Regions from separate parts of the Saccharospirillum sp. HFRX-2 genome, predicted to be linked through region 2. Evidence: predicted binding sites of a transcription regulator. Region 2 holds the regulator's gene; each other region holds the start of a gene.

Region 1 (2,206 bases), on a different contig from region 2:
GAAGCCAGCAATGAATCAATGCGTTCGATGTTGGATTTATACGTCTGTTCGCGCTGAAAACTGCTGGTGTCGATGCGCTGCTGTTCCACCATAAACTGGTCGGTAATACGGCGCACGGTGGAGATGCTGACGCCATTACCAATGTAACCGTAGCCGCGGAACTGAGGGTTATTGGTGTGCAGCACCACGTCCTGGCGTGAGTAACCTTCCACACCGGCATTGGCAATGTTGTGACCGGTCACACTCAGCGCAGTTTGCTGAGCTTTTAGTCCGGTGATGGCGATATTAAGAATGCTGCCCATAGGCCACCATTACCCCAAAGGATGCCGAACTGCGTGGTCCGCAGCGGCTAAACGCATCACTTCGCTATCGGCGATGCGTAATATTTTATCGGCGTATTGCGGGTCGGTGGCGTAGCCGGCCGCCTGCAATGATCGGGTAAAAGCTTCAGCGTCATCGGCCTGGTTCAAAGCCTGCTGATAACGCGGATTGGATTGCAAAAAGTTGGCGTAATCAGCAAAGGACTGGCGGGGATCTTCGTAGGCACGAAAGGCATCGCGCATTTGAATGGTACGGCCATCAAAGACTTCATGGGTCATGGTCTCCGCCGTGGCGCCATCCCAGCGGGCATCGGCCTTAATGCCAAAAAAATTATGGCTGTTGTTGCCCTGGCCATCTTCAATCATGTAACGGCCCCAGCCGGTTTCCAGCGCCGCCTGAGACAACAAAATACGCGGATCCACGCCCAGCGATTCGGCCGCCTCTTGGGCGTGCGGTAACAACGATTGAATAAATTCTTCGGGCGAGTCAAAAGCGCTTTGTTTGCCGGGCAGATTAACCGACAAATCGGACGCTTCCAGATCTTCGTCGAGCACCTGCGCTGCATCAGGAACAGCCGCATCTGAACGGCTTTCAGTCGCGCCGGGTAACACCGGCAAAGGCTCGGCCTGATTGGCTGGCAGGACCGGGCGACGGCTGTCTTCCAGGCTTTTAATGTTGATGTTACTGAAGTCCTGATCACGCTGTGGCAGCTGACGCGACAGCTGATCGAAAAGCACATCCGCCAGGCCATAACCGCCCTGTTGCGCCAGGTTCAGACTCAGTTGCTGATCGTACATATCGCGGTAGAAACGGCTTTCGTTACTGTTGAGCATGTCGGACGCCATGACGTCATTGGCTTCACGCATGCTCTTGAGCACCATGCCGATAAACATGGACTCAAATTGCTGCGCCACCACCCGCAACGCTTCCGGGTCATCCTTACGCGCCATCGACTTGACCTGATTCAGGCCGTTGAGGTCGTTGTAGTTAAAGGCTGCGTCGACTTGCGAAACCATCTTTGCCGCTCTCCGGTGAGAAGTTGCCGCTTTTACCACGGCAACGTCCGTCTGGCCCGCATTTCAGGCCGGTTTGTCTTAACTGTGATCTTTCTATTTCAAAGCTCGTGCCAATTCAGCAAACCGAGCGTTCGAGTTCAGATCACGATCAATTCGGCTTTCAGGGCACCGGCCGCTTTCAGCGCTTCAAGGATGGCCATCAAATCACCCGGCGCTGCGCCGACTTCGTTGACCGCATCGACAATATCGCTGAGGGTGACCGTCGGCCCAAACAGGAACATGCGGTTGTCGCCTTCATCGATCTCGATTTCGGTATCCGGCACCACCGCTGTTTCGCCTTCGCTGAACGGCGGCGGCTGATCAACATTCTGGGTGTTGTCGATGGTGACCGTCATATTGCCGTGAGTGATGGCAACCGGAGAGACCGTCACATGCTGGCCGACCACGATGGTGCCGGTGCGGCTGTTGATGATGACGCGCGCGGCTTCTTCGCCAGGCTGCACATCGAGGTTTTCCAGCACGCTGATAAAGTTCACCCGCTGGTTGGGATCGCGCGGCGCGGTGACTCGAACCGAAGCGGCATCGACCGCATAAGCTGCGCCCGGGCCGAGCAGTTCGTTAATCACGCTCGACATCCGCTTGGCGGTGGTGAAATCCGGGCGATGCAGATTGAAGGTCATGTAATCGCCCTGGGAAAAGGTGTTGGCCACGCCGCGCTCGACAATGGCGCCATTGGGAATGCGGCCAGCGTTCTGAACGTTGACGCTGATCGAGGAACCGTCTTCGCCTTCGGCGCCAAAACCGCTGACCACCAGGTTGCCCTGAGCCACGGCGTAGGTCTGGCCGTCCGGGCCACGCAACGGCGTCAG
Region 2 (2,206 bases):
CTGAGTGTCGCCGACAACATTCTCGGCGTGCTGCAGACGCGTAAAGAGTTGTCGCGCAGTGAGCGCCACGATCGGTTGGAATCGTTGCTCGATGAGTTCAACATCAACCACATCCGCGACAGCCTGGGTATGGCGCTGTCCGGTGGTGAGCGCCGCCGCGTAGAGATCGCCCGCGCCCTGGCCATGGAACCGGCGGTGGTGTTGCTGGACGAACCCTTTGCCGGTGTCGATCCGATTTCCGTAGGCGACATCAAAGGCATCATTCATCATTTGCGCGATCGCGGCATTGCCGTTTTGATCACCGATCACAACGTCCGTGAAACGCTCGATATCTGCGAAAAAGCCTATATCGTTGGCAACGGACATATCATCGCTGAAGGAACAGCTGAGGATGTACTCAACAACGCCACCGTGCGTGAGGTATATTTAGGCGACCAGTTCCGGCTATGACGGCAAGGTTCCCGTCAGGACTCGTTGTAATTAACAGGCCCAAAGGCGTATTAACACCTCTATGAAGACCTCCTTACAACTTAAAATGAGTCAGCAGTTGACGATGACGCCGCAACTGCAGCAAGCCATTCGTCTCCTGCAACTGTCGACCCTGGACTTACAACAGGAAATTCAGGAGGCGTTGGAAACCAACCCCATGCTGGAGGTTCGCGAAGACGACAGCGGCAACAGCAGCGATGGCGAACATGACCATGCCAACACCAGCGAATCCCATAATGGCGATTCACTGAATGGCGACAGGGCCAAAGCCGAAACTCTGATCGACAATTCCGACAATCGCCAGGAAATGGAAATTCAGGAACACATTCCGGATGATCTGGCGGTTGATTCATCCTGGGACGACATCTACACCCACACACCGACCAGTCATGGCTTACCGTCTGGTGATGACGACTTCAATTTCGAGAACGTTTACGGCACCACCGACTCGCTTTGGGATCATCTGAACTGGCAGCTCAACCTGACCACCATGACCGATCGCGATCGACTGATCGCCGAAGCCATCATTGAAAGCGTCGATGCCGAAGGTTATTTGCAGTCCAGCCTCGATGAAATTTTTGAAGGCCTGGACAAAGAATTGTCCAGTGAAGACGACCCCTTGGAAATGGACGAAGTGGAAGCGGTACTGCGCCGCGTTCAGCATTTCGACCCCGCCGGCGTTTGCGCCCGCGATCTGTCCGACTGTCTCAGCATTCAATTAAACCAACTGCCCGAAGAAACCCCCAGCCGCCAGGAAGCGCTTAAGATCGTCAAAGATCATCTGGACCTGCTTGGCGCACGCGACTACGCCCAACTGATGCGTAAAACGCGGCTAAAAGAAAACGACCTGCGCGACGTTATTCTGCTGATTCAAAGCCTGAACCCGCGACCGGGCAACCAGATCGAAAGCGGCAAAGACGAATATGTGGTGCCCGATGTCATGGTGCGCAAAGACATCAAAAACAATCGTTGGCTGGTTGAGTTAAATCCGGACATCGCGCCCAAACTGCGCGTCAATGCATCCTACGCTTCGATGGTCAAACGCGCCGATAATTCCAGCGACAACACCTACCTTAAAGATCATCTTCAGGAAGCGCGCTGGTTCATTAAAAGTCTGCAAAGCCGTAACGAAACGCTGCTGAAAGTGGCGACTAATATCGTTGAACATCAGCGCGGTTTTCTCGAACACGGTGAAGAAGCGATGAAGCCGTTGGTGCTGCATGATGTGGCGCAGGCGGTCGAGATGCACGAATCGACTATCTCGCGCGTCACCACGCAAAAATACATGCACACCCCGCGCGGTATTTTTGAGCTGAAGTATTTCTTCTCCAGTCATGTCAGCACCGAAGGCGGTGGCGAATGTTCGAGCACCGCTATTCGCGCCATCATTCGCAAGCTGGTCGCGGCGGAAAACCCGCGCAAACCGCTGAGTGATTCCAAAATTGCCACCTTGCTTGGCGACCAGGGCATCAAGGTCGCCCGACGCACCATCGCCAAGTACCGGGAGGCCATGCATATTCCTCCGTCAAATGAACGTAAGAGTTTGATTTAGATCAGATTTTCGAACGACTGCAGGCTTGAAGTAGCAGCCTCTCACCGCAAAGATTGAATCAGGAGCTAGACTGAAACCAGGGATAGCACTCAAGGAAGCCGGCCGACATCATGGCCTGAATCATTGTCACTGCATGAGGAGCGGACTATGCAAGTCAACATCAGC
Region 3 (2,206 bases), on a different contig from region 2:
TTGATTTCCAGGCGGATTTCCAGATCCGGGTTCTTTAAGCGCACGCCGGCCGCCGCGCTTTGCTGATTCAAGCCTCCACCGACATAACGCTCAACGTCGATGGACGTGAAATCGTGCTCGCCGATGCGTTTACAGCGCACACAAAAGGTTTTACCCGCCAGCGCTTCACCCCAAACCTCGAGTGTCGCCGCCACCATGGCATCGAAATCAGTCAGTGGAAATTCCTGTACCGCCTGAACCTGGCTGATGCCCGGCACACATTCCAGCGCCTGGGCGACGGCTTCGTTGACCACCTCGGCAGTGTCATCCGGAGTGCGCACTGAGATAGCGTCCCAGCTGTTGACCACCTTTACGCCAGCGCAGATGGGGCGCAGTACGTTGCGCAGATTTTGCGCCAGACTCTTGGTCATCAGCTGACGAACCGGCTTGGTTTTAATGGTGATCTCAGGGAAGAGTTTGACAATAAACTTCATGGGTCTGACCAGACGGGTGGAGTCGGTAATTTGAAGGGCGCGGAGTATAGCCGGACAGCGCTTAATTTTCATCCGCAGTGCAGACTTTCAAAGTCGCACCAAAATAGCGCACTATTACTGAGCATCGCCGCCGAATACGCACCATATTAGTGCCTGGCTATTGTACAAAACCGGCACCAAAGCCCATGATAACGCCTATCTAACGGCCATTGAGGCGTGGCATAAGAATTGCTGAAACGGACGACACTGTTCACACTATTGGTGCTTAGGCACCGGTTAGACAACAACCTTTGGTGGATCAGGTGCGCAAAACGGTAACCGTGCACCTTAAAGGTGCCGCCCCCGACCGGCGAAACCGAAACCGCACATTAAGCTCACCGGCCAAGATGGCCGTTCAACCTGGAGATACACAATGTCAGCGAAAACTCTGAAGCTGCTCAAAGATATCGACGCCAAGTGGGTCGACCTGCGCTTTACCGATACCAAGGGTAAAGAGCAGCACGTTTCCATCCCGGCCAGCGAAGTTGACGAAAACTTCTTCACCGACGGCAAAATGTTCGACGGTTCTTCCATCGCTGGTTGGAAAGGCATTAACGAATCCGACATGATTCTGATGCCGGACGACGAAGCCTCTTTCGCCGATCCGTTCTTCGAAGACGCCACTGTCGTGGTTCGCTGCAACATCGTTGAACCTTCAACTGGCGAAGGCTACAACCGTGACCCGCGTTCTGTTGCTCAGCGCGCTGAGGAATACCTGAAATCTACCGGCCTGGGCGACACCGCCATGTTCGGTCCGGAACCTGAATTCTTCATCTTCGACGACGTTAAGTGGGGCGCCGACATCTCTGGTGCGTTCTACAAAGTCAGCTCTGAAGAAGCCGCCTGGTCTTCTGAAAAAGTCTTCGAAGACGGCAACATGGGTCACCGCCCGGGCATCAAAGGCGGTTACTTCCCGGTTCCTCCGGTCGACAGCCTGCACGACATCCGTGCCGCCATGTGCGAAGCCATGGAAGAAATGGGTCTGGAAATCGAAGTGCACCACCACGAAGTGGGCACCGCTGGTCAGTGTGAAATCGGCGTTGGCGCCAACTCTCTGACCAAGAAAGCCGACGAAGTGCAAATCCTCAAGTACGCGGTACACAACGTTGCTCACGGCTACGGCAAAACCGCTACTTTCATGCCTAAGCCTCTGGTTGGCGATAACGGCAGCGGTATGCACGTGCACATGTCTTTCTCCAAAGACGGCGTTAACCAGTTCGCGGGTGATGACTACGCTGGCCTGTCTGAAACGGCGCTGTATTACATCGGCGGTATCATCAAGCACGCTCGCGCTCTGAACGCCTTTGCCAACGCTTCGACCAACTCTTACAAGCGTCTGGTTCCTGGCTTCGAAGCTCCGGTCATGCTGGCTTATTCTGCCCGTAACCGTTCGGCTTCTATCCGTGTGCCTTGGGTTTCTTCTCCGAAAGGTAAGCGTATCGAAGTGCGTTTCGGCGACCCGACCGCTAACCCTTACCTGATGTTCTCCGCCTACCTGATGGCTGGCCTGGACGGCATCAAGAACAAGATTCACCCGGGCGACTCTGCCGATAAAGACCTGTACGACCTGCCGCCGGAAGAAAAAGACAAGTACCCGACTGTCTGCTCCAGTCTGGAACAAGCGTTGAACGCTCTGAGCGCCGACCGCGAATTCCTGAAAGCTGGCGGTGTATTCGACGACGACATGATCGACG
Region 4 (2,206 bases), on a different contig from region 2:
ATAAAAGCGCGCCATCAAAAAGATGCCGGCTTTGACCATGGTGGCCGAATGCAGGTAAGCGCTGACCGGTGTCGGCGCCGACATCGCATGGGGCAGCCAGAAGTGGAAAGGGAACTGCGCCGACTTGGTGAAGGCACCGAGCAACACCAGCGCAATGATGATCGGGTAGGCAGCGTGGTCGCGCAGCAGATCGCCGCTGGCGAGCACATCGCCCAGTTCATAACTACCAACAATTTTGCCGATCAACAGCACGCCGGCCAGCAGCGCCAGGCCGCCCATGCCGGTGACCGTCAGCGCCATGCGCGCGCCTTTGCGGGCTTCGGTCTTGTAATGCCAGAAACTGATCAACAGGAAGGACGACAAACTGGTCAGTTCCCAGAACACCCACATCTGAATCAGGTTGTGCGACACCACGATGCCGAGCATGGCGGTCATAAACAGAATCAGATAGGCGTAGAAGCGGCCCATCGAATCCTGTTCGGACAGGTAATAGCGGGCGTAGAGAATGATCAGCAGGCCAATGCCCAGCACCAGGATGGCAAACAGCAAGGCCAGGCCATCCAAATGTACCGATACCGACAGGCCCAGCAGCGGCACCCAGTCGATGGTTGAAACCAGGGTTTCACCGGCAAAAACCGCGGGCAGATTGGACAACACCAAAGCCAGCGCCGCCGCAGGCAATAGAGCAGTGAAAAAAGCACAGGCACTACGACCAAAGCGAATGGTCAGCGGCGGAACCACTGTGCCGATCAGGGTTAACAGTGGTATCCAAAGCAAATTCATCGAACGCAAGCTCCAAAGCGTAGGGCGGTGACTGTTATCGGCTCAGCGCGCAATCTAACAGTGACCAGCATCGTTCAGTGTTCAACGGCCATTGAGAATAGCCAACCCCTGGAAGGGCGTCCAGATTGGTGAACGCTTTCACAAAGTGGTTGGCTGGCATCGATTTGCGTGCAAGCGGGTCACTGCCTGATCCCGTTGCTCAAATCGAAAATAACAGCCTTTACACGCCAATCATCAAAGTTATGCACTGCAAAGGCGCCAGAGCCATTCGATCAGGGTTCACCCTAGTGCCTGAAGCTGTGCATTGGCGACCCGGGAAAAGCTTAAGTGTTTGCTTTCTAACCGCTTTTTAATCCAGGGCGCAGTTATTGCTTTGCTCGGCTGTCGGTCGTAAGCATTGGCGGTGTGTCCTCACCGTGCTCACACAAAAGGAACTCGGTATGACGGAAATGGCACTGACCCCGGAACAATTACAGGCGATGATCGAAATGTCCGGCACCATCAATATGGAAGTTTTTTATTGGTGGTGTACAGGGCTGATGGTCATTATTCACGCGGGATTTCTCGCTTATGAAATGGGTGCGTCACGGCTGAAAAATGCGCTGGCGTCAGGAGTGAAAAACATCCTCGCCTTTGCTTTTATCATCCCAACCTTTTTCTTTTTCGGCTGGTGGATTTATCTCGCCATGTACGGCGGCTTTATGCCCGACTTTGAAGCAGGCGCCGGTGGCGTTCCCTGGTCGTCGGCCATGGGGCCCAACCTGATCGATAACGGCACCGGAATTTTCTGGGGCGCTTTCGTGCTTTTTGCCGCCACCACAGCGTCGATTTTTTCCGGCGCAGTGATTGAACGAATTCGCATGAGTGCCTTTATTATTCTGGCCATTGTGCTCGGTTCCGGCGTGTGGATTCTGGGCGCGGCCTGGGGTTGGCACCCCGATGGATGGCTGACCACAAAGTGGGGCTTCCACGATTTTGGCGCCGCTGGTTGTGTGCATATGGTCGCCGGTTTCTTTGCGCTGGGTGTGATCATCAATCTGGGTCCGCGCATTGGACGCTTTGCGCCCGACGGTACGCCGGTGATGATTAAAGGTCACAGCGCGCCGATGAGTATTATCGGTTTGATGTTGATCATCGTCGGCTTCTTCGGTTTCCTCGGCGGTTGCATCATTTACAACACCGGCGCGCAGTGGACGACGATCTTCGGTAATCCAACCACCTTGTCATCGGTCAGCTTTAATACGCTGATGGCTTTCTCCGGTGGCATCATCGGTTCTTACTGTATTACCCGTCAGCCGTTCTGGATGATGTCGGGTGCCCTGGCCGGTATTTTCTCCGCCGCACCGGGTTTGGATATTTACTATCCGCCTTTGGCGTTTTTGCTCGGCATCATCGGCGGCGTGGTCACTCCGATGGCCGACAA

The links. The regulator sigma-54, encoded in region 2, starts transcription at its own class of promoters, with help from an activator protein. The targets are predictions, from matches to a motif close to TGGCACNNNNNTTGCTNT.
Region 1: a site for sigma-54 is predicted at 1,433-1,450, ahead of flgJ (flagellar assembly peptidoglycan hydrolase FlgJ). Genes of this name have one in related genera too.
Region 3: a site for sigma-54 is predicted at 691-708, ahead of glnA (glutamate--ammonia ligase). Genes of this name have one in related genera too.
Region 4: a site for sigma-54 is predicted at 1,141-1,158, ahead of ABMA60_RS03585 (ammonium transporter). Genes of this name have one in related genera too.

Annotation. Positions count from the first base shown of each region.
Region 1 is NZ_JBEBMU010000006.1:126,185-128,390, forward strand. Features, by position in the region: gene flgK (flagellar hook-associated protein FlgK) at 1-302, opposite strand, end outside; gene flgJ (flagellar assembly peptidoglycan hydrolase FlgJ) at 312-1,337, opposite strand; gene ABMA60_RS13425 (flagellar basal body P-ring protein FlgI) at 1,475-2,206, opposite strand, start outside.
Region 2 is NZ_JBEBMU010000007.1:16,376-18,581, forward strand. Features, by position in the region: gene lptB (LPS export ABC transporter ATP-binding protein) at 1-450, shown strand, start outside; gene ABMA60_RS14190 (RNA polymerase factor sigma-54) at 512-2,041, shown strand; gene hpf (ribosome hibernation-promoting factor, HPF/YfiA family) at 2,189-2,206, shown strand, end outside.
Region 3 is NZ_JBEBMU010000001.1:1,219,885-1,222,090, reverse strand. Features, by position in the region: gene thiI (tRNA uracil 4-sulfurtransferase ThiI) at 1-473, opposite strand, end outside; gene glnA (glutamate--ammonia ligase) at 886-2,206, shown strand, end outside.
Region 4 is NZ_JBEBMU010000001.1:723,594-725,799, forward strand. Features, by position in the region: gene ABMA60_RS03580 (monovalent cation/H+ antiporter subunit A) at 1-783, opposite strand, end outside; gene ABMA60_RS03585 (ammonium transporter) at 1,224-2,206, shown strand, end outside.